DNA from 2 places in the Actinacidiphila glaucinigra genome. Region 2 is predicted to be linked to the other one. Evidence: predicted binding sites of a transcription regulator. Region 2 holds the regulator's gene; the other holds the start of a gene.

Region 1 (10,988 bases), 1.4 Mb from region 2:
ACCTCGGCGCGGAGCGCGTTGACCGCCCGGGCGGTCGCCGCGAACTCGTCGGAGCCGACGATCCTGACCTGCTCGTCGGTGGGGACGTCCCCGCGGGCGAAGCGGTTCAGGGCGGCGGCCGGCCGGGTGATGGAACGGGCCGTGGAGACGCCGACGCCGAGGACGAGCAGGAAGCACACCGAGGCGAGGGCGACCTGGAGTTCGAGGGCCGTCACGTCGTCGTCGCGCAACGCGGCGAGCCGGTCGGCGGCGGCTGCCGCGAGCGAGGACTCGACACCGCGCATCATGTCGACCCGGGCGGAGAGCGCCGCCTGGACCGCTCCCGGCTTGAGCGCGCGGTCGGCGGCGGACAGCGAGGAGCCGTTCAGCAACTGCTCGAGCCGCTTGTCGGCCTTGTTGACGTCGGAGCCGGTGACCGTCTGGTCGTACTGCTCGACCGCGGCCTGCGAGGCCCCGCCGCGGAAGTCGGCGAGTGCGGACCGCTCGCTGACCGCGGCGGTCTGCGCGGCGCCGACCAGGCCGGACTGCCCGCCGCCCGCGGTGAGCGCGCCCACCAGCAGGCCGCGCTGGACGGAGGCCTGGTCGACGGCGCGGGCGAGTTCGGGCAGCGCGGTGGTGTCGGCGGAGGCGCCGCGGGCGGGCAGCGAGCGGGCGACGGCGGAGCCGATCCCGCGCAGCGCCCGGATCGCCGGGTCGTAGGCCGCCACGGCGGCCTCGGCGGAGCCGGGGCCGGAGAGCACCTTCTGCCGGGCGGCGGCGAGTTCCCCGAGCTGCCGGACGACTTCGGCGGTCGCGTCGGCGAAGGCGGGGGCGTCGTCGGTGTCGGCGTCGGCCGCCGCCGCCAGCACCTCCTCGGCCTGGCGGTCGACCCGCACCCGCTGGGTCTCGGAGACGCCGTTGCCGCCCTCGGTGGAGCGGCCACCGGCCACGAAGACGGCCATGCCGTCGCGTTCGTCGGCCAGGGCGTGGGACAGCGAGACCGCCTGGGCCCCGAGTCGCGCCATGCCGACCAGTCGTTGCGCCTCGGCCAGATCGCGCACGCCCGTGGCAACGCCAGGAGCGGAGGCGGCCAGGACCGTGACGGCGCAGATCAGCAGGGCGCCCAGCAGTCTCTGCCGTACGCGCTTGGTCCGCGGGTTACGTCGTGTTCGCACCGGTGCTCGCTATCCCGTCTCGCCTGATCCACTGGTCCCGAGATGACGACACATCGGCCGGGCACCGAGCACGGCAACGTCTGGCCTCATCCCGGCATCGTGCCGACCTTCTCAGGCCGACCCGGAATGCAGATGTGCGTCCCCCGCCTCGACACCCGAACGAGTGAATCGCACCGACAAGTTGACGTTCAACTCCCCGGCGGGATCGTTACGCGCGCGCGTTCCGGCCGACCGGCCCGGGAACTGGCATCGCGGCCGCCGCCCTGGCAGGATGCGCACCTTCACTCACCGGTAACCCCCGGCGGGCGCCCCCGGGGTTCGAACAGCTCCCCCGGGCGGCTGCTGCAGACTGGCCGCATGCGCATCGAGACGGCGACCGAGCCCGGCAACCCCGGACGCCCCAACGAGGACTTCGTGGCGGTGGCCATGCCCGCGTCAGGCGGCGGCGGTTCACTGGTCCTGCTGGACGGCGTGACCCCTCCCGACGGCCCCACGGGCTGCCGTCACGACGTCCCCTGGTACGTCGCCCACCTGGGCGGATCCATGATCGAACTGTCCGTTTCGCCCGCGGCTCCGAGCCTGGCGCAGTGTCTCGCGGAAGCCGTCCTGCGCACCGCCGACGCGCACCGCGACACCTGTGACCTTTATCACCGCCGCACCCCGCAGGCGACCGTGGTGGCGGTCCGGTGGAATGCGGACACCGTGGAGCATCTGGTGCTATCCGACTCGGTGTTGCTCATCGAGGACACCGCAGGTCAGGTCGGTGCCGTGCGCGACGACCGGCTGGACCGGCTGCCCGGTCCGGTGACCGCGATGCGCGCCGCCGTACGGGCCCTGCCGCGCGGCACCGCCGCCCGCGCCGAGGCCGCCGCGGAGTACGGACGGGCGGTGGAGGCCCTGCGCAACGCCGAGGGCGGCTTCTTCACCGCGGCGGCCGACCCCGCGGTCGCGGACCGCGCCGTCACGGGTACCCGCCCGCGCTCGCGGGTCCGCGCGGTCGCGGCCCTGACGGACGGCGCCGCCCGTCTGGTCGAGGTCTTCCACGAGCAGGACTGGCAGGGCGCGTTCGCCCTGCTGCGCAAGGCCGGCCCCGAGGAACTCCTGCGGCGCGTGCGCGCGGCGGAGGCCACGGACCCGGACGGCGCCCGCTTCCCGCGCGGCAAGGTGCGCGACGACGCGACCGCGGTGCTGGCGCAGTGGTGACGGCGGTGGGGCCGCACGCCGGGCGGAGGGCCGCGCGGGTTACGCGCCCTCCTGCTCCTGCGAGGAGTTCAACTGGCCCAGCAGCCGGGCCAGTTCGCGCAGTTCGTCGCGGTCCCAGCCGCTGAGCCGGTTGACGTAGCGGGCCCGGCGCGCCTGCCGGACGCGCGAGAAGCGCTCGGCGCCCTCCGTGGTCAGCTGCACCAGGAAGGCCCGTCCGTCGGCGGGGTCCGGTTCGCGCCGGAGGAGCCCGAGGTCCTCCAGGGCGCGCAGTTGACGGCTCATCGTGGCCTTGCCGACGCCGAAGTAGCCGGCGAGCACGGTGGCCCGCTCGGGACCGGTCTCGGCGAGCCGGGCGAGGATCCCGTACGCGGCGGGTTCCAGGTCGGGATGGACCTCGCGGGCCATCTCTCCGGAGGAGGCGCGGGCACGCCGCAACAGGACGGTGAGCTCGCGTTCGAGCGCCTCCATCACGGGATCCGCCTCCCTGGGGGAGCCGGCGGTTCCGGCCACCTGGTCACCCGCCTTCCGTCGTGAAAACGTCTCGTCTCCGGCCGCCGTGTGCGCAGCGCCCCCAGTATTTCGCAGGCGCGGACCAACGGCGTGACCAGGGGCACTTCCCACACCTGGTGTCCCGCCGCCGGCCGCACGCACGGAGAGCGGCCCCTCCTCAGGCCGTGGGAGGGGCCGCTCTCCGTTCACCCGGTCAGGGCCTTGCTCAGGCCGCGACCGAGGGCTCCGCCGCCGACGGCGCGGGGCCGTCCTCCAGGCCGGAGTCCGCGCCGGTGACGGCGGGCTCCAGGGCGAGCTTCAGCACGTGCCGGACGTCCGAGACCGCGTGGACCTCCAGCTTCTCCAGGACCTCGGCGGGGACGTCGTCCAGGTCCGCCTCGTTCCGCTTGGGGATCACCACGGTGGTGATCCCGGCGCGGTGTGCCGCCAGCAGCTTCTGCTTGACGCCGCCGATCGGCAGCACCCGCCCGGTCAGCGACACCTCCCCGGTCATCGCCACGTCGGTGCGGACCCGGCGCCCCGACAGGAGCGAGGCCAGCGCGGTGGTCATGGTGACGCCCGCGCTCGGGCCGTCCTTGGGGACCGCGCCCGCGGGGACGTGGATGTGGACGCCGCGCTCCTTCAGATCGCCGACCGGCAGCTCCAGTTCGGCGCCGTGCGAGCGCAGGAAGGAGAGCGCGATCTGCGCGGACTCCTTCATCACGTCGCCCAGCTGCCCGGTGAGCTGCAGCCCGCTGCCGCCGGTCTCCGGGTCGGCCAGCGACGCCTCGATGTAGAGGACGTCGCCGCCCGCGCCGGTCACCGCCAGGCCCGTGGACACGCCCGGCACCGCCGTGCGCCGCTCCTGCGGGTCCTGCGCCGACTCCGGCACGTGGTGCGGCCGCCCGATGAGCTCCCGCAGGTCCTCCGGGGTCACCGTGAACGGCAGCTCGCGCTCGCCGAGCTCGTGCCTGGCCGCGACCTTCCGCAGGATGCGGGCGATCGACCGCTCCAGGGTGCGCACGCCCGCCTCGCGGGTGTACTCCCCGGCCAGCTTGCGCAGGGCCGCGTCGTCGACGGTGACCTCGTCCTCGCCGAGCCCGGCCAGCTCGCGCTGGCGCGGCAGCAGGTGGTCGCGGGCGATGACGACCTTCTCGTCCTCGGTGTAGCCGTCCAGCCGCACCAGCTCCATACGGTCCAGCAGCGGCTCGGGGATGGCCTCCAGGACGTTGGCGGTGGCGAGGAACACCACGTCGCTCAGGTCCAGTTCGACCTCCAGGTAGTGGTCCCGGAAGGTGTGGTTCTGGGCCGGGTCCAGGACCTCCAGCAGGGCCGCGGCCGGGTCGCCGCGGTAGTCGGAGCCCACCTTGTCGATCTCGTCCAGCAGGACCACCGGGTTCATGGACCCGGCCTCCTTGATGGCGCGCACCAGCCGGCCGGGCAGCGCGCCGACGTAGGTGCGCCGGTGGCCGCGGATCTCCGCCTCGTCGCGGACGCCGCCGAGCGCGACGCGCACGAACTTCCGCCCCATCGCGCGGGCCACGGACTCCCCGAGCGAGGTCTTGCCCACGCCGGGCGGGCCGACCAGGGCCAGCACCGCACCGCCGCGGCGACCGCCGACGACGCCCAGACCGCGGTCGGTGCGGCGCTTGCGCACGGCCAGGTACTCGGTGATGCGTTCCTTCACGTCCTCCAGGCCCGCGTGGTCGGCGTCCAGCACCGCCCGCGCGCCGGGGATGTCGTAGGCGTCCTGGGTCGTGGTGTTCCACGGCAGCTCCAGGACGGTGTCCAGCCAGGTACGGATCCAGCTGCCCTCGGGGGACGCGTCGCTGGACCGCTCCAGCTTCTCGACCTCCTTCAGGGCGGCCTCACGCACGCTCGAAGGGAGGTCGGCGGCCTCGACGCGGGAACGGTAGTCGTCCGCCTCGTCCTCCGGGTCGCCGTTCAGCTCGGCCAGCTCCTTGCGGACGGCCTGCAGCTGCTGCCGGAGCAGGAACTCGCGCTGCTGCTTCTCCATGCCCTCCTGGACGTCCTTGCGGATGGTCTCCGCGACGTCCTGCTCGGCCAGGTGGTCACGCAGCCACTGCGTGGCCAGCCGCAGCCGTGCGACCGGGTCGACGGTCTCCAGCAGCTCGATGCGCTGGCTGGTGCTGAGGAAGCCGGAGTAGCCCGCGTTGTCCGCCAGCTGCGAGACCTCCTCGATCTGCTGGACGCGGTCCACGACCTGCCAGGCGCCGCGCTTGCGCAGCCAGCTGGTGGCCAGGGCCTTGTACTCCTTCATGAGCTCCGCGACGGTGCCGGGAGCCTCCGCGGGCGCGGGCTCGGAGAGCTCGGTGCCCTCCACCCACAGGGCACGGCCGGGACCGGTCGTGCCGGCGCCGATGCGCACGCGGCTCACACCGCGGATGACGGCACCGGGATCGCCGTCCGACAGACGTCCCACCTGCTCGACGGTGCCCAGCGTGCCCACGCCCGCGTAGTCCCCGTCCACCCGGGGAACGAGCAGCACCCGCGGCTTGTTGCCGAGTCCGGGCTGTCCGGACCGCTGGGCGGCCTGCGCCGCCTCGACCGCGGCGCGCGCCTCGGCGTCGGTCAGGTCCACCGGCACGACCATGCCGGGCAGGACCACCTCGTCGTCGAGGGGCAGCACGGGCAGGGTGAGCGGCGCGAACGCCGACGAAGACGACTGAGCCATTATCTCTCCCTAAGCAATCAAGTTGAGCTATGCAGACTCAATGCATCTGATGCCCCTGGTGTTCCCCAGGCCGTGTTCGCTCTGAGCGATCGGCCGCGGCGCACCGTGTCCGGGGCCCGGGGCCGGCCCCGAACCCCGGCAGGGGCTCGGCAAGCGCCCCTGTCTCGCTCCTGCGAGAACCGCCGGCGGCAGCGGCGGCGATAGAGGGGTGTGAGACTCTTCCGGCCCATGAGCCACGAGCCCCCCGGGGACGACGCGCTCCTGCGCGCGATCGCCCGGGGCGACGCCCAGGCCCTCGCGGATCTGTACGACCGCCATTCCGGATGGCTGCACGCCCGGCTCACGCGGCGCTGCTCCGACCCCGAGACCGTCCGTGAGGTGCTGCAGGACACCTTCGTCACGGCCTGGCGCTCGGCGCGGGGCCACCGCGGCGGAGCCGTGGGCGGCTGGTTGTGGGTGATCGCCGCCCGGCGATTGGCGGACGCCCGCCGCGCCGCGGCGCGGGCCGGCACCCGCGACCTGCTGGCCGCCGAGGAACCCGGCACCGCCCCCTCCGCCGAGGAGCACGTCCTGGCCGGGCTGGAGTACGGCGACGTGGGCGCCGCGCTCGACCAGATCTCCCCGGAGCTGCGGGCCGTGCTGCGGGCCACCGTGATCGACGGCCTCACCACCCGTGAGACCGCGCGCCTGCTCGGCATCCCCGAGGGCACCGTCAAGACCCGGGCCCAGCGGGCGCGGCGCGAGCTGCGTTCGATGCTGGCCGCCCTTGATCCCGCGGGAGGCACCGCATGACCAGTTCCGCGCGGGGACGCCTCCGGCGCCTCCCGCTGATCCGTCGCCCCGACCCGGCCGCCTGGCACGTGCCGGACGCGGTGGCCGCCGCCTACGCGGACGGCACGGTGCGGGAGACCACCGCCTGGTCCGTGGACAAGCATCTGGAGCAGTGCGCGGCCTGCGCCGCCCGCGTGTCCGCGTGGGCCCGTGCGGGCACCCGCGCAGCGACGCTGGCGAAGGTGCGGCAGGAGGTGCTGGCCCAGGTGGCGCGCACCCCTGTCCGGGGCGCCGCGACCCCGCCCGTCGTACGGTCGCGCCCTTGGCTGACCGCCCTGCGGTCCGCGTACGCGCCGCGCGCGCCCTGGCTGGCGTCGGTGCTGCTGGCGGTGGCGGCGGCCGTGGCGCTGACGCGTTTCGTCGCCGTCCCGGGCGCCAGTCCGTGGCTGCTGCTACTCGCACCGCTGGTGCCGCCGACCGGGGTGGCGTTCGCGTACGGAAGGCACGCCGACCCGGTGTACGAGCTGGCCGCCTCGACACCATCCGGGGGGCTGCGTCTGCTGCTGGTGCGCACCGGTGTCGTGCTGGCCGCCTGCGTGCCGCTGCTCACAGCCGCCGGAGGGCTGCTGGCGGGGGCGGGCGCCGCCGTCGCCTGGCTGCTGCCGGGGCTGACACTCACCGCGGCCACCCTCGTCCTCGGCAGTTGGACCGGCTGTCACCGGGCCGCCGCGATCGTGGCGACCGGGTGGGTGACGGCGGTGGTCCTGTGCGGGCCGCCGGCCACCGCCAGGGACCTGCTGCTCTCCGGTGCCGCACAGCAGGCGTGGGCGGCGGCGGGCGCCTCCTGCGTCCTCCTGCTCGCCCTGCGCCGTACCGCCTTCGACCACATGGAGCGCCTGTGACCATCGCGTATCCCGTCAGCGTCAGCGAGCTGACGGTCAAGCACCGCCGCACCGCCGCTCTGAACACATTGGACCTGCGACTCGGCCGCGGCGTCCACGGCCTGCTCGGCCCCAACGGGGCCGGGAAGACCTCCCTCATACGCGTGCTGGCCACCGTGGCGCCGTACCAGGGCGGGCGGCTAGAGCTGCTCGGCCACGACCCGACGACGCATCAGGGGCGGACGGCCATCCGGCGGCGGCTGGGCTACCTGCCGCAGGAGTTCGGCCACTACCCGGGGTTCACCGTGCGCGAGTTCGTCGCCTATGTGGCCTGGCTGAAGGAGATGCCGGCCGCCGAGGTGCCCGACGCCGTCGAGCGGGCGGTGGCACGGGTCGGTCTCGAGGACCGGATCGACCGGCGGATCAAGACCCTGTCCGGCGGCATGGTGCGCCGAGTGGGCATCGCCCAGGCCATCGTCAACGACCCGGACGTGCTGCTGCTCGACGAGCCCACGGCCGGTCTCGACCCCGAGCAGAGGGTCGACTTCCGCGCCCTGCTGCGGGAGCTGGGCGCGCACGCGACCGTGCTGGTCTCGACCCACCTCGTGGAGGACGTGGCCGCCGCTTGCACGGAGGTGACGCTGCTGTTCGGCGGACGGGGAGTCTTCCGCGGCACGCCGCAGGAACTGGCGGCGGCGTGGGACGGTGACGCTGCCGGGGACAGCCCGATCGAGCGCGGCTACAGCGCGGTGCTGAGAGGGCACCGCCTCCGGACGGACCGGGGGGTCACGGCATGACCGTCCTCGCTCTGCGCCCGCCGGTATCCCTTGCCCGAACCGAACTGCGGCACGGTACGGGACCGTGGGCGGCCGCCGTCATCGCGGCCGTGGTGGCGTCCAACCTGTTCGTCCAGCGGTACCGGCTGGGGGACAACTGGACCGACGCACAGCAGATGCTCCGGCACTTCGGTGTGCTGATCGGCGGTCCGATGGCGCTGGCTTCGGGGTGCTGGCAGGGCGGGCGTGAGCACCGCTGCGGGGCGGGCGAGCTTTTCGCGTCGGCGGCCCGGACGCCGCTCGCGCGGGCCCTGGCGGCGTGCCTGCCCGCCGTGCTGTGGCCGGTCTGCGGTTACCTGCTGCCGGCGGTGGTGACCCTGGGGGCGATCTGGCCGTACGCCGGTTTCGGGCAGCCCTCCTGGAGCATGGTGTTCCAGGACGTCGTGACGTTCGGCGCCCTGGGGGCGCTGGGCTTCGCGGTCGGCGGGGCGCTGCGGTGGCGGATGGCCGCGCCGCTACTGGGCCTGGTCGGCTTTGTGGCGCTGGGCTTCACCCGGACCGCCGATGGATCGGTCAAATGGCTCACTCCGGCGGCCTACGGCTTCGAAGAGCGCCCCGTGTGGGCGTTCGGGCTGCTCTGCGCGGTGTGGATGGCCGGTCTCGCCGTCTGCGCGATGCTGGCCGGTCACGCACGGCGGCGGGCGGTCGCCCTCGTGCCCCTGCTGGCGGCCGTCGTTGCCGCGTCGCTCCTGTGCCGGGGCGGTGACGACCTGTGGCGGCACGTGCCGGCCGCCTCCGCCCAGGTCTGCGGCTCGGGCACACCGGTGGTGTGCGTCCGGGCCGAACACGCCTCGGCCCTGCCCGCCGTACAGGCCGTGGTGGCCCGGATCGACGCCAGGCTCGACGGCGTGCCCGGCGCGCCCGTCCGCTACCGCGAAGGCGGTTCCCCGGAGACCGCACCGCCGCGGGAAGTCAGGTTCGAGCTCTACGGAGGGCTCTTCCGGAGCCGCCTCGGCGACGGCGAGATGCTCCACCGCGACCTCGCGTACTTCGTGGCCTCCCGGGGCTGCCCGTACCGGTACACCGACCGCCCGGGCAACCCCGCAGCCGAAAATGCGGCACTGAGCTGGCTGGGTGTGGAGCGCCCCATAGCCGCAGAGGCGGAGACTCAGGCGGCCGAACGCCTGCGCGCCCTGCCCGCCGAACAGCGCCGGGCCTGGCTCGGACGCTATCTGCGCGCCGTCCTCTCCTGCGACACCGGCACGGTCAAGGCGCCCTGAGCGCGGACCCGACCGCAGCCTCGCCCCACTCGCCCGTACCGATCGAGGAACCGTGAACCCCAGGCCGTCCCTTTTCTACCTCTATGCCCGCTCACGCGGTCTGCCGGGAGCCGCGACCGCCCTGGCCGTGCTGCTCACCGCGAACACCTGGATCGCGGGCTGGGTGATCCACCGCCCGCTGTTCGAGCGCACCAGCGGCGTCCCCTTGTTCGTACTGCTACCGATCCTGACCGCGGCGATCACCGTGAGCAGCCTGCACAGCCCCTCCGCCGAGCTGGACCACTGCGCGCCGCTGCCCTGGTGGCGCTGGCGCGCGACACACATCCTGACCGCCACCATCGTGTCGGCCTGCTCTCTCGGCCTGGCGGCGCCGAACGCGGCACACGGATTCGGCGCGCAGACGGCGATCCGGGGAGTCCTGGGCTTCACCGGCCTGGCCTGCGCCGGAGCCGTCCTGCTCGGTGCCCGCCTGAGCTGGGCGCCCCCGATGGTCTACGGATTGGGTGTCCTTCTCGCCGCCCCCCGCACGCCGGGCGGGGCGGCCGCGGTGTGGGCGTGGTCGATGCAGCCCGGCGCGCAGCCCGCGGCCTGGGCGACCGCCGCCGTCCTCTTCGCGGGCGGGGTCGTCCTGGTGACGGTCCGGGGCCCGGCGCGCACCCGCGGCCGCTGACACCCGGCCCGGCCTTCCCGCACAACCACCTCACTACGCTGGGTCCATGTACACGAACGACGAGGAACGGCCCGTCACGCTCGACCGGCGTGACGGGCCGTTCGGCGAGGTGGTTCTGCGGCGCACCGGCGGACGCTACGAGATCATCGCCAACGGCACCTTCCTGATGGACACCTCCGACGGCCGCTCCGAGCGCCTGCTGGTCGACGCGGCCCTGGCCGCGCTTCCGGCGGACCGGACCGGCCTGTCGGTGCTGATCGGCGGGCTCGGGGTGGGCTTCTCCCTGGCGCGGGCGGCGGGCGAGCCGCGCTGGGCGCGGATCGCGGTGGCCGAGCGGGAGCGGGCGGTGGTCGACTGGCACCGCGCGGGCCCGCTGGGGGCCTTCTCCGAAGGGGCGCTGGAGGATCCGCGGGTCAGCGTGGTCGAGGGTGATCTGGTGGCCTACGTCCGGAACGCGGACGTGACGTACGACGCACTTTGCCTGGACATCGACAACGGCCCGGACTGGACGGTCACCGAGGGCAACGGGTGTCTGTACGGTCCGGCGGGCCTCGCGGCCTGCGGGGAGCGGCTCGAACCCGGTGGCGTACTGGCGGTATGGTCGGCGCAGCCGTCCGCCGCGTTCGACGACGCACTGAGGTCGGCGCGGTTCACGCAGGTCCGGACCATCGAGATCCCGGTGAATCGGGGCGTTCCGGATGTCGTGCACCTGGCAACCAAACCCGCATAGCCGCGGCGTCGTCCCGCCCCGTACGCTGCAGCGCAACGCAAACGACCATGGGGGACCCCACATGGACAGCACACAGCCGACGACGCTCGACGCCGCAGCGGTGGCGGCCACCCCCGGTGCGCAGCGCCGCGTGCTCGTGGTGGAGGACGACGCGACGATCGCCGACGCCATCGCGGTACGCCTGCGGGCCGAGGGCTTCCAGGTCCGCACCGCGGGCGACGGCCCCGCCGCCGTGGAGACCGCCGCCTCCTGGCAGCCCGACCTCCTCGTCCTCGACGTCATGCTCCCCGGGTACGACGGCCTGGAGGTCTGCCGTCGTGTGCAGGCCTCGCGCCCCGT
Region 2 (10,988 bases):
CAACGTCTTCGCCTCGCATCTGCTGATGCCCGCGGAGGAGTTGACGCGTGCCACGGCGGAGGAGGCGGCGGAGGGCGGGCTCTCCGACGCCGGCTTCGAGCGGCTGGTCGTGCGCTTCCGGGTGTCACCGAGTGCGCTGGCGGCCCGGCTGCACCAGCTGGGGCTCGTCGACGCCGCGCACCGCAAGCAGCTGCGCGCCCTCACCACGGAGGCCTGCCACCTGCTCGCGGGCGCCGGCGACGCCTACCAGAAGCAGGCCTCGCGGGCCTCGGCGGAGCGCTTCCCGCCCCGTGTCGCCTCGGAGTTGTACAAGGCCTACCTTGCGGGGGAGACGACCCTGCGCCCGCTGGCCGCACTGCTGGACACGGACGTGGAGCGGCTGCACGAGCTCCTCGCGCCCGAACCGCCCCCGGGCAACGGCGTCGAGCAGCAGGACGCGGAAGAAGGGGATCCGGTCTTCCAGCCATGACCACGTGGTGGTTCCCCGACAACACCGTGCTGTGCAACTTCGCGGCCGTCGACCGGCTGCTCCTGCTGGAGAAGGTGCTGGACGGCCGCGGCCGCTGGACCCAGGCCGTGGCCTGGGAGGCCGCCCGCTCCGCGCGCTTCCTGCCGCGGCTGGCCGGGCTGGGGGAGGCCGGATGGCTCGGCGAGCCCGTGGAGATCACCGACGGCACCGAGTTGCGGGAGGTCGACCGGTTGCGCCGGGCCGTCTTCGGCGGCTCGTCCCACCAGCCGACCAAGCACCTCGGCGAGGCCGAGACATGCGTGCTGATCACCCGGCGCCGCGAGTTCCGGGGCTCGGTCTGGATCACCGACGACCGCTCGGCCCGCGACTTCGCGCGCCGGCGCGGCATCACCACCAAGGAGACCTTCGACCTGGTGCGTCAGGCGTGCGCAGAGGGGTTCGTGCCCGCGGCGGAGGGCCACCGCCTGCTGGAGGCGATGGTCGCCTCGGGGCGCCATCTGCACCACGTCTCGCGCGGCCCCGCCGACCTGCTCCCCTAGTAGGCCGTGCCGCCACATGAGCGGCGGCCGTTCACTCCGGCCGCTTGGGCCGCCACACCACCAGCGCGGAGGTCTGCTGGACGTCCTGGTAGGGCACCAGGTCGCGCCGGTACGAGGCGTGGACGGCGGCCTCGCGCTGCTGCATGGCCACCGCCGCGCCCTCGAGGGCCGCGGAGAGCTCGGCGACCCGCGACTGCAGGGCCGCCACTTGGTTCTCCAGTTCGATGATGCGCTTGATGCCGGCCAGGTTGATGCCCTCGTCCTGGGAGAGGCGCTGGACCTCGCGCAGGAGTTCGATGTCACGAGCCGAGTAACGGCGGCCGCGCCCGGCCGTGCGGTCGGGCGAGACCAGGCCGAGGCGGTCGTACTGGCGCAGGGTCTGCGGGTGCAGCCCCGAGAGCTGGGCCGCCACCGAGATGACGTAGACGGGGGATTCGTCGGTCAGCTCGTACGGGTGGCGACCCCGACCGCCACGCATGCCGCCGCTCGTGTTCATCGGGTCAGACTCCCTTCGCGGCCTGGAACAGCTCTGCCCGCGGGTCGGTGTCCGCGGTCGCCTCCCGGTACGCCTCAAGGGCGTCCAGCGCCTTGCCCTCGGTGGCCGCCGGGACGGCGACCTCGATCGAGACCAGCAGGTCCCCGCGGCTGCCGTCCTTGCGGACCGCGCCCTTGCCGCGGGCCCGCAGGGTGCGCCCGTTGGGCGTGCCCGGGGGCAGCTTCAGGGTCACGGGGGGACCGCCGAGCGTCGGGACCTTGATCTCCCCGCCCAGCGCCGCCTCCACGAAGGTGACGGGCACGGTGACGGTGAGGTTGTCGGCCTTGCGGCCGAACACCGGGTGCGCGTCGACGTGCACGGTGACGTAGAGATCGCCGGCCGGGCCCCCGCGCTCACCCGGCGCGCCCTTGCCGCGCAGCCGGATGCGCTGCCCGTCGGTGACGCCGGCCGGGATGCGCACCTGCATGGTGCGCGCCGAACGGGCCCGGCCGCTGCCGTTGCAGACCTCACAGGGGTCCTGCGCGATCAGGCCGCGGCCCTTGCAGTCCGTGCACGGGTCGGTGAGCGAGAAACTGCCGCTGCCGCCGCGCGAGACCTGGCCGGTGCCGACGCAGGTCGGGCACACCCTGGGCGTGCCGTTCTTGTCGCCGGTGCCGGAGCAGGCCTTGCAGGGGGCCTGGCTGGTCATCTTCAACGGAACGGTGGCGCCGTCCACGGCCTCGGTGAACTTCAGCGTCACCTCGGTCTCGATGTCCTGGCCGCGCCGCGGCTGGGTACGGGTGGTGGCGCCGCCGCGGTTGAACAGACCGCCGAACACGTCCCCGAGGCCGCCGCCGAAGCCGCCGCCCTGAGGGGGTGCGCCGCCGGGGCCACCACCGAAGAGGTCACCGAGGTCGAAGCCGAACCCGCCCGCGCCGGCCGGGCCGGCGCGGAAGCCGCCGTTGCCGAAGAGGGCGCGGCCCTCGTCGTACTCCTTGCGGCGCTTGGGGTCCGACAGGACGTCGTTGGCCTCGGAGATCTCCTTGAAGCGCTCCTCGGCCTTGGCGTCGCCCTTGTTGGCGTCCGGGTGGAACTCGCGGGCGAGCTTCCGGTACGCCTTCTTGATCTCCGCCTCGGTGGCGTCCTTCGGGACGCCGAGGACCTTGTAGAGATCCTTCTCGAACAAATCCCTGCTGATACTCATCCCCGGCGTCCCTCCTTCCTCACATGACCCACGTCAGCCCTGTTCGGGGCCACCGTTCTCCTCGTCCGCCGTGTCATCGTCCTTCTGCGGGCCCTGCGTGCCGGGCTGGGGCTCGGCGACGGCCACCCGCGCGGGGCGGATGGTGCGTTCACCGATGCGATACCCGGGCTGCAGGATCTGCACGCAGGTGGTCTGCGTGACGTCCGGCGAATAACTGTGCATCAGGGCCTCGTGCACCAGCGGGTCGAAGGGCTCGCCCTCCTTGCCGAACTGCTGCAGGCCCAGCTTCGCGGCCACCGTCTCCAGCGACTCGCCGACCGACTTGAAACCGCCGACCAGCTCCTTGTGGTCCCGGGCGCGACCGATGTCGTCGAGCACCGGGAGCAACTCGGTGAGCAGGTTCGCGACCGCGATCTCGCGGACCGCGATGCGGTCCCGCTCCACCCGGCGGCGGTAGTTCTGGTACTCCGCCTGGAGCCGCTGGAGGTCCGCCGTGCGCTCACCGAGCGCCGTCCGTACCTGGTCCAGCTGCGCCTGCAGAGCGACGTTGGCATTCGCGTCCCCGGCCGGGCCCGCCGGGCCCGCCTGGTCGGCGGGTCCGGCGCCGGGCCCCGCCTCGCCGGGGGACTCCCCCGGCGAGGTGGAACCGGCCTCGGCAGAGGGGACGACAGGCTCCTCCTCGAAGCCCGGGGTCTCCTCCGTCACGCGGCACCGTCCTTCTTGTCCTCGTCGACGATCTCGGCGTCGACGACGTCGTCGTCGGCCTGGGCCCCGCCCTCGGCACCGGCGGCACCGGTCGCGCCGCCCTCGGCCTGGGCGTTGGCGTACAGCGCCTGGCCCAGCTTCTGCGAGGTGGCGGCGACCTTCTCGGTTGCCTCGCGGATGGCGGCGGAGTCCTCGCCCTTCAGCTTCTCCTTCAGGTCCGCGACGGCCGCCTCGACCTCGGTCTTGACGTCACCGGGGACCTTGTCCTCGTTGTCCTTGAGGAACTTCTCGGTCTGGTAGACGAGCTGCTCGGCCTGGTTGCGGGTCTCGGCGGACTCACGGCGCTTGTGGTCCTCCTCCGCGTACTGCTCGGCCTCGCGCATCATGCGGTCGATGTCGTCCTTCGGCAGCGCCGAGCCACCGGTGACCGTCATGCGCTGCTCCTTGCCGGTACCGAGGTCCTTGGCGGAGACGTGCATGATGCCGTTGGCGTCGATGTCGAAGGCGACCTCGATCTGCGGGATGCCGCGCGGGGCCGGCGGGAGGCCGGTCAGCTCGAACATGCCGAGCTTCTTGTTGTACGCCGCGATCTCGCGCTCGCCCTGGTAGACCTGGATCTGCACCGACGGCTGGTTGTCCTCGGCCGTGGTGAAGATCTCCGAGCGCTTGGTCGGGATCGTGGTGTTGCGCTCGATCAGCTTGGTCATGATGCCGCCCTTGGTCTCGATGCCGAGGGACAGCGGGGTCACGTCGAGGAGCAGGACGTCCTTGACCTCGCCCTTGAGGACACCGGCCTGGAGCGCGGCGCCGATGGCGACGACCTCGTCCGGGTTGACGCCCTTGTTGGCGTCCTGACCGCCGGTCAGCTCCTTGACGAGCTCGGCGACGGCGGGCATACGGGTCGAGCCGCCGACGAGGACGACGTGGTCGATCTCGGAGAGCTGGATGCCGGCGTCCTTGATCACGTTGTGGAACGGGATCTTGCAGCGCTCCAGCAGGTCCGTGGACAGCTGCTGGAACTGGGCGCGGGTGAGCTTCTCGTCCAGGTGCAGCGGGCCCTCGGCGGACGCCGTGATGTAGGGCAGGTTGATCGAGGTCTCGGTGGACGAGGACAGCTCGATCTTCGCCTTCTCGGCGGCCTCGCGCAGACGCTGCAGCGCCATCTTGTCCTTGGACAGGTCCACGCCGTGACCCGAGGCGAACTGCTTCACCAGGTAGTCGACGATGCGCTGGTCCCAGTCGTCACCACCGAGGTGGTTGTCGCCGTTGGTGGCCTTCACCTCGACGACGCCGTCGCCGATCTCCAGCAGCGAGACGTCGAAGGTGCCGCCACCGAGGTCGAAGACGAGGATGGTCTGGTCGTCCTTGTCCAGGCCGTACGCCAGGGCGGCGGCCGTGGGCTCGTTGACGATGCGCAGGACGTTCAGACCCGCGATCTCGCCGGCCTCCTTGGTGGCCTGGCGCTCGGAGTCGTTGAAGTACGCCGGGACGGTGATGACCGCGTCGGTCACCTTCTCGCCCAGGTACGCCTCGGCGTCCCGCTTCAGCTTCTGCAGGATGAAGGCGCTCATCTGCTGCGGGTTGAAGTCCTTGCCGTCCAGGTTGATCTTCCAGTCGGTGCCCATGTGGCGCTTGACCGACCGGACGGTCCTGTCGACGTTGGTGACGGCCTGGCGCTTGGCGACCTCGCCGACGAGCACCTCGCCGTTCTTGGCGAAGGCGACGACGGACGGCGTGGTCCTGGCACCCTCGGCGTTGGTGATGACGGTGGGCTCGCCGCCTTCGAGAACGCTGACGACGGAGTTAGTCGTGCCCAGGTCGATGCCGACCGCACGTGCCATGGTGGAATCCTCCAGCTGCCTACTTGAGTGGAACTGGCTCAAGGGTGCCGCACACCTCCGTTCCTGTCAACAGACCTGAGCCGTGGCGACTCAACTTATGGGCCACCCCTCCGCGCACAGACGGCCACGCCGAGCGACCGCGGGCCCCGCCGTACGCCTCCGCGGGCCCGGGAGACCCGCCGGTCCCCGGGGACCCGGGAGCCCGGGGAAGTCGGGGGAGTCAGGGGAAGGCACCCCTCAGCGACACAGATCACCGGCGGCGCGGCTACGCACGTGCGCCGATACTGGGTAGTCTCAGGAGAACCGAATAAGTTACTGCTTAGTATTCAGCCGGGCACAGCCCCGAGCCTCCCCTCTCGCAGGTCCGAGGAGCCCCGAAATGCAAATGGCCGCGATCATCGTGTCGCTGGTACTCGCCGTGATCGGCGTTGCGCTGTTCAGCCGCGCCATCGCCCAGATCTACCGGTTCGTACGACTCGGCCAGGACGTCCCCGCGGACACCCGCACGGACGACTGGCGGGCACGCACCGTCACGGTGGTCCGGGAGTTCCTCGGCCACACCCGTATGAACCGCTGGGGCGTGGTCGGCGTCGCGCACTGGTTCGTCGCCATCGGCTTCTTCTCGCTCGTGCTCACCCTGGTGAACGCCTTCGGCCAGCTCTTCCAGGCCGACTGGGTGCTGCCGGTCATCGGCCACTGGCTGCCGTACGAAGTGTTCGTCGAGTTCATCGGCCTGATGACCGCGCTCGGCATCCTCACGCTGATCACGATCCGCCAGCTGTCCCGGCCGGGCCGGGCCGGCCGCAAGTCCCGCTTCGCGGGCTCCAACACCGGCCAGGCCTACTTCGTCGAGTCCGTCATCCTCATCATCGGCCTCGCGATCATGACCCTGCGCGGCCTGGAGGGCGCCCTGGCGGAGGTGCACGGCTACGAGGCCGCCTACTTCGCGTCGTACCCGCTGGTCGCGGCCTTCAAGGGGCTGAGCGTCGGCACGCTGCAGAACCTGGTCTACCTGACCGCGATGATCAAGATCGGGACGTCGTTCGTCTGGATGATCGTGGTCTCGCTCAGGACCGACATGGGCGTCGCCTGGCACCGCTTCCTGGCCTTCCCCAACATCTGGTTCAAGCGGAACGCCGACGGCGCCGTGGCGCTCGGCGCCCTGCTGCCGATGGCATCCGGCGGCAAGCCCATCGACTTCGAGGACCCGGGCGAGGACGACGTCTTCGGCGTCAGCCAGGTGGAGCAGTTCTCCTGGAAGGGCATCCTCGACTTCTCCACCTGCACCGAGTGCGGCCGCTGCCAGTCGCAGTGCCCCGCCTGGAACACCGGCAAGCCGCTCTCCCCGAAGCTGCTGATCATGTCGCTGCGCGACCACGCGCACGCCAAGGCGCCCTACCTGCTCGCCGGCGGCGGCAAGACCGCGGAGGGCGAGGAGAAGGCGAGCGAGGAGCAGCTCGCCGGCGTCCCCGCCGCCGCCCTCGCCGAGGCCGAGCGCCCGCTGATCGGCACCGCCGAGGAGAACGGCGTCATCGACCCGGACGTCCTGTGGTCCTGCACCACCTGCGGCGCCTGCGTCGAGCAGTGCCCGGTGGACATCGAGCACATCGACCACATCGTCGACATGCGCCGCTACCAGGTCATGATCGAGTCCTCGTTCCCGTCCGAGGCGGGCACGATGCTCAAGAACCTGGAGAAGAAGGGCAACCCCTGGGGCCTGCCCAAGAAGCAGCGGCTCGCCTGGGTCAAGGAGGTCGAGTTCGAGGTCCCCGTCGTCGGCGAGGACATCGAGGACCTCACCGAGGTGGAGTACCTGTACTGGGTCGGCTGCGCCGGCTCCCTGGAGGACCGCGCCAAGAAGACCACCAAGGCCTTCGCCGAGCTGCTCCACATCGCGGGCGTCAAGTTCGCGATCATGGGCGGCGAGGAGAACTGCACCGGTGACTCCGCCCGCCGCCTGGGCAACGAGTTCCTCTTCCAGCAGCTCGGCGCCGAGAACGTCGCCATGCTGAACATGGCCTTCGGCGAGGACGACGAGGACGACAGCACCAGGAAGCCCAAGGCGCAGAAGAAGATCGTCGCCACCTGCCCGCACTGCTTCAACACCCTGGCGAACGAGTACCCGCAGCTCGGCGGCGAGTACGAGGTCGTCCACCACACCCAGCTGCTGCAGCACCTGGTCGACGAGGGCAAGCTCGTCCCCGTCACCCCGGTCGAGGGCATCATCACCTACCACGACCCCTGCTACCTGGGCCGCCACAACAAGGTCTACACGCCTCCGCGCGAGATCATCGCCAAGGTGCCGGGCCTGCGGAACGAGGAGATGCACCGCCACAAGGAGCGCGGCTTCTGCTGCGGAGCCGGCGGCGCCCGCATGTGGATGGAGGAGCGGATCGGCAAGCGCATCAACAACGAGCGCGTCGACGAGGCGCTGTCCCTCAACCCGGACATCGTCTCCACCGCCTGCCCGTTCTGCCTCGTGATGCTCTCCGACTCCGTCAACGGCAGGAAGAACGAGGGCAAGGCCAAGGAGTCGCTGCAGGTCGTCGACGTCTCCCAGCTCCTGCTGGACTCCGTCAGGACCCCGCTCGACCCCGACGGCGAGCCGGAGACGGCGGACGAGCCGCAGCCGGAGCCCGCGAAGTAGCGCCTCCCGCGGACGCACATGGGAACGCCGGTGGGCGCGTACGGATCCCGTACGCGCCCACCGGCGTTCGTGTGCTCCTCCCGCTCCCCCGGCGCCCTCAGTCGCCGATGCCGGACTGCCGCAGCAGCGCCGCGAAGGAGACCGGGTCGAACAGCTTCTGCAGGTCGGCCTGGGACACCGCCTTGCCGTCGATCTTCACGTAAGGGGTACCCGTGGCACCGCTCTTGACGAAGGCGTCCTCGGACGCGGTCACGAAGTCCGCGTGGGACTGCTTCCGCACCGCGGAGTCGAAGGCCGCCCCGCGCAACCCCTTCACCTTGCCGGCGAGTTCCAGCAGGTAGGCGTCGGTGAACCCGTCCACCTGCTCCTGCGGCTGGTTGGCGTAGAGCAGCTCGTGGTACGTCGCGAAGGCGCCGGTGCCCGCCTCCACGGACGCGCGCAGGGCGCCCGCGGCCTTCTTCGAACCGCTGCCCTTGAGGTTCTCGTCCAGGAACGAGGCCAGGGTGTACTGCAGCTTGACGTCACCGGCCTTCGCCAGCGCCGCCAACTGGGGCCCGGCGGACGCCTCGAACGCCTTGCAGATCGGGCAGCGCGGGTCCTCGTAGATGTGGACGGTCCTCGGCGCCGCCGGGTCGCCCACCGTGATCGTCGTCCCGTCCGACTCCAGACGCGCGGGCAGCGCGGCCAGCACCGCGGGGTCCGCCTTCACCGGCACGTCGCCCACGGCGGAGGACGCGGCGGGGGAGCTCGCGGCGGCCGGCGCGTCCGGGGAACCGGAGTCGGTGGTCAGCAGCCCGCAGCCCGTCACCGCCAGGGCCACCAGCCCCGCGACCGCCGCGCCCGCCGCGGCCCGCGCTGAGGTGCGCGCGGTCCCGCGCGCGGCATTCCGTACGGCCCTGACAACCATCGGCACTTCCCGTCCCTTCGGATCCGCTACGCCCCGAACGGTAGGGCTTCGCGGGCCCGCGTGCCCAACCGCGCACCGGCCGTCCGGCGCTCCCACGCGCAGCCGTTCACCGCTCATACACCTGTACACAACCTTCCGGCCGCCCGGAGTGTCACACAGTCACCAGTTCCTCACCCGATGGGAGCCGCCGTGCGTGTCCGCGTCCTCGCCCTTGCCCTCACCGCGACGGCGGCCTGCCTCGCCCTGCCCTCACAGGCCGCCGTGGCCGCGTCACCCGCCAAGCCGTACGACTTCAACGGCGACGGCCACCCCGACCTCGCGATCGGCGTACCGGACGGCACCGCGGCCGGCAAGAAGGCCGCCGGGTACGTCGCCGTGATCCCCGGCTCCGCGAGCGGCCCCCGCACCTCGGCCCGCACCACCGTCAGCCAGTCCACCGCGGGCATCCCCGGCTCCTCCGAGACCGGCGACCGCTTCGGGGCCCGGCTGACCAGCGGCGACCTCGACAGGAACGGCTACGCGGACCTGATCGTCGTCGCGTCCGGCGAGGACCGGTCCGCCCTGGAGGACACCGGCCGCATCACCGTCCTGTGGGGCAGCGCCTCCGGCTTCACCCGCGGCACGATCCTGCCCGGGTCGGGCGCCTACAAGGGCACGGGCTTCGCCGGCCTCGCCGCGGCCGACGTCAACGGCGACGGAAACCTCGACATCGTCACCGGCAACAGGGGCGACGAGAGCGGCGGCCTCTCCGCGGCCCTGGGCCCGTTCGCCCCCGGCCGGGCACCGGCCGCCCTCACCACCGTCACCGACGACGGCATCCCCCACTTCGTCGAGCGCATACGCCTCGCGGTCGGCGACATCGACGGCGACGGCCGCACGGACGTGGCCGTGGCGTACAACGGCCTCGAAGGCGGCGGCACCGCCTACCTGCGCGGCACCCCGGCCGGCCTCGTCCGGGCACCGTCCTGGTACGGCGAGACCACGGGCGAGTCCCTGGCGGTCGGCGACTTCGACGGGGACGGCCGCGCGGACCTCGCCGTCGGCCTCGCGGCCTTCGGCGCCCACGACACCGAGGAGCCGTGGGTGCCCGAGCACCCGCTGCCCACCCGTACCGGCGGCATCGTCCGCGTCCTGTACGGCAGTGCCCAGGGCCCCGCCGCCGCACGGCTCCCGGTGGACCTCGACCAGAACACGGCGGGCGTGCCCGGCAGCGACGAGGCCGGCGACCGCTTCGGCCTGACCCTGGCGGCGGCTGACCTCACCGGCGACGGCCGCGCGGACCTCGCGGTCGGCGTGCCCGGCGAGGACATCGGAACCGTGGTCGACGCGGGCAGCGTGACCGTGCTGCTCGGCTCCCCCTCCGGCCTGACCACCGCCGGTTCCCGGGCCGTCCACCAGGACACCGCGGGCGTGCCCGGGGGCGGCGAGCGCGGCGACGGCTTCGGCGGCGCCACCGGCTGCGGGCTCCTCCTGCGCGACCTGAACCGCGACGGGCGCGCCGACCTGGCCGTCGCCGCCACCGGCGAGGACGCGGGCAGCGGCCGCGTGTGGACCCTGCGCGGCACCACCACCGGGATCACCACCACGGGTTCGGCCGCCTTCTCCGCGGCGAGTCTCGGGCTGCCCGGTCCGACCGGCGGCCTGTCCTTCGGATCGACGCTCTGCCCCTGAGGCGCGGCCGCCCCACAGGTCACTCGAAAAAAGTTTCGTCCCGCACGCAACCCTCCGGGCCGGCCGGCGGTCTGAGTTGCGCCAACCGCGCCCGCCGTCCGGCCGAACATCCGGTGAACGGGCGCGGCGGCCCCTCTACAGACTGCGGATGCCCTCGGCATCCCCCGCATGCACAGGAGAACACCCGCATGCACAAGCGCACCCGGGTCGCCATCGCGGCCACGGCCGCCGCGGCGCTCACCAGCGGCCTCCTCGCCCTCACCGCGATCCCCGCCGCCGCCACCGGCAGCGGCGACAAGGCCGACTTCAACGGCGACGGCTACGCCGACGTCGCCTTCTCCGCCGGCAACGCCTACGTCAGCGGCCTCAAGGGCGCCGGCCAGGTCGTCGCCCTCTACGGTTCGTCGAACGGCCTCACCGCGGCCCGCCGCAGCGTCGTCAGCCAGAACACCTCCGGCGTCCCCGGCAGCGCCGAGAAGGGCGACGGCTTCGGCTGGATCACCGCCATCGGCGACTTCAACAGCGACGGC

What was found. The regulator HspR, encoded in region 2, represses chaperone genes until heat shock. The targets are predictions, from matches to a motif close to TTGAGNNNNNNNNNCTCAA.
Region 1: the regulator HspR is predicted to act here: its motif matches at 5,564-5,582, upstream of lon (endopeptidase La).

Annotation. Positions count from the first base shown of each region.
Region 1 is NZ_CP109144.1:3,452,329-3,463,316, forward strand. It holds gene OIE69_RS15035 (sensor histidine kinase) at 1-1,154, opposite strand, end outside; gene OIE69_RS15040 (hypothetical protein) at 1,512-2,357, shown strand; gene OIE69_RS15045 (MarR family winged helix-turn-helix transcriptional regulator) at 2,397-2,825, opposite strand; gene lon (endopeptidase La) at 3,073-5,541, opposite strand; gene OIE69_RS15055 (RNA polymerase sigma factor) at 5,770-6,333, shown strand; gene OIE69_RS15060 (zf-HC2 domain-containing protein) at 6,330-7,214, shown strand; gene OIE69_RS15065 (ABC transporter ATP-binding protein) at 7,211-7,990, shown strand; gene OIE69_RS15070 (hypothetical protein) at 7,987-9,249, shown strand; gene OIE69_RS15075 (hypothetical protein) at 9,302-9,919, shown strand; gene OIE69_RS15080 (spermidine synthase family protein) at 9,966-10,649, shown strand; gene OIE69_RS15085 (response regulator transcription factor) at 10,711-10,988, shown strand, end outside.
Region 2 is NZ_CP109144.1:4,817,910-4,828,897, reverse strand. It holds gene OIE69_RS21625 (ImmA/IrrE family metallo-endopeptidase) at 1-469, shown strand, start outside; gene OIE69_RS21620 (hypothetical protein) at 466-1,008, shown strand; gene OIE69_RS21615 (heat shock protein transcriptional repressor HspR) at 1,040-1,504, opposite strand; gene dnaJ (molecular chaperone DnaJ) at 1,509-2,687, opposite strand; gene grpE (nucleotide exchange factor GrpE) at 2,721-3,392, opposite strand; gene dnaK (molecular chaperone DnaK) at 3,389-5,233, opposite strand; gene OIE69_RS21595 ((Fe-S)-binding protein) at 5,613-7,880, shown strand; gene OIE69_RS21590 (thioredoxin domain-containing protein) at 7,978-8,787, opposite strand; gene OIE69_RS21585 (FG-GAP and VCBS repeat-containing protein) at 8,977-10,458, shown strand; gene OIE69_RS21580 (FG-GAP and VCBS repeat-containing protein) at 10,647-10,988, shown strand, end outside.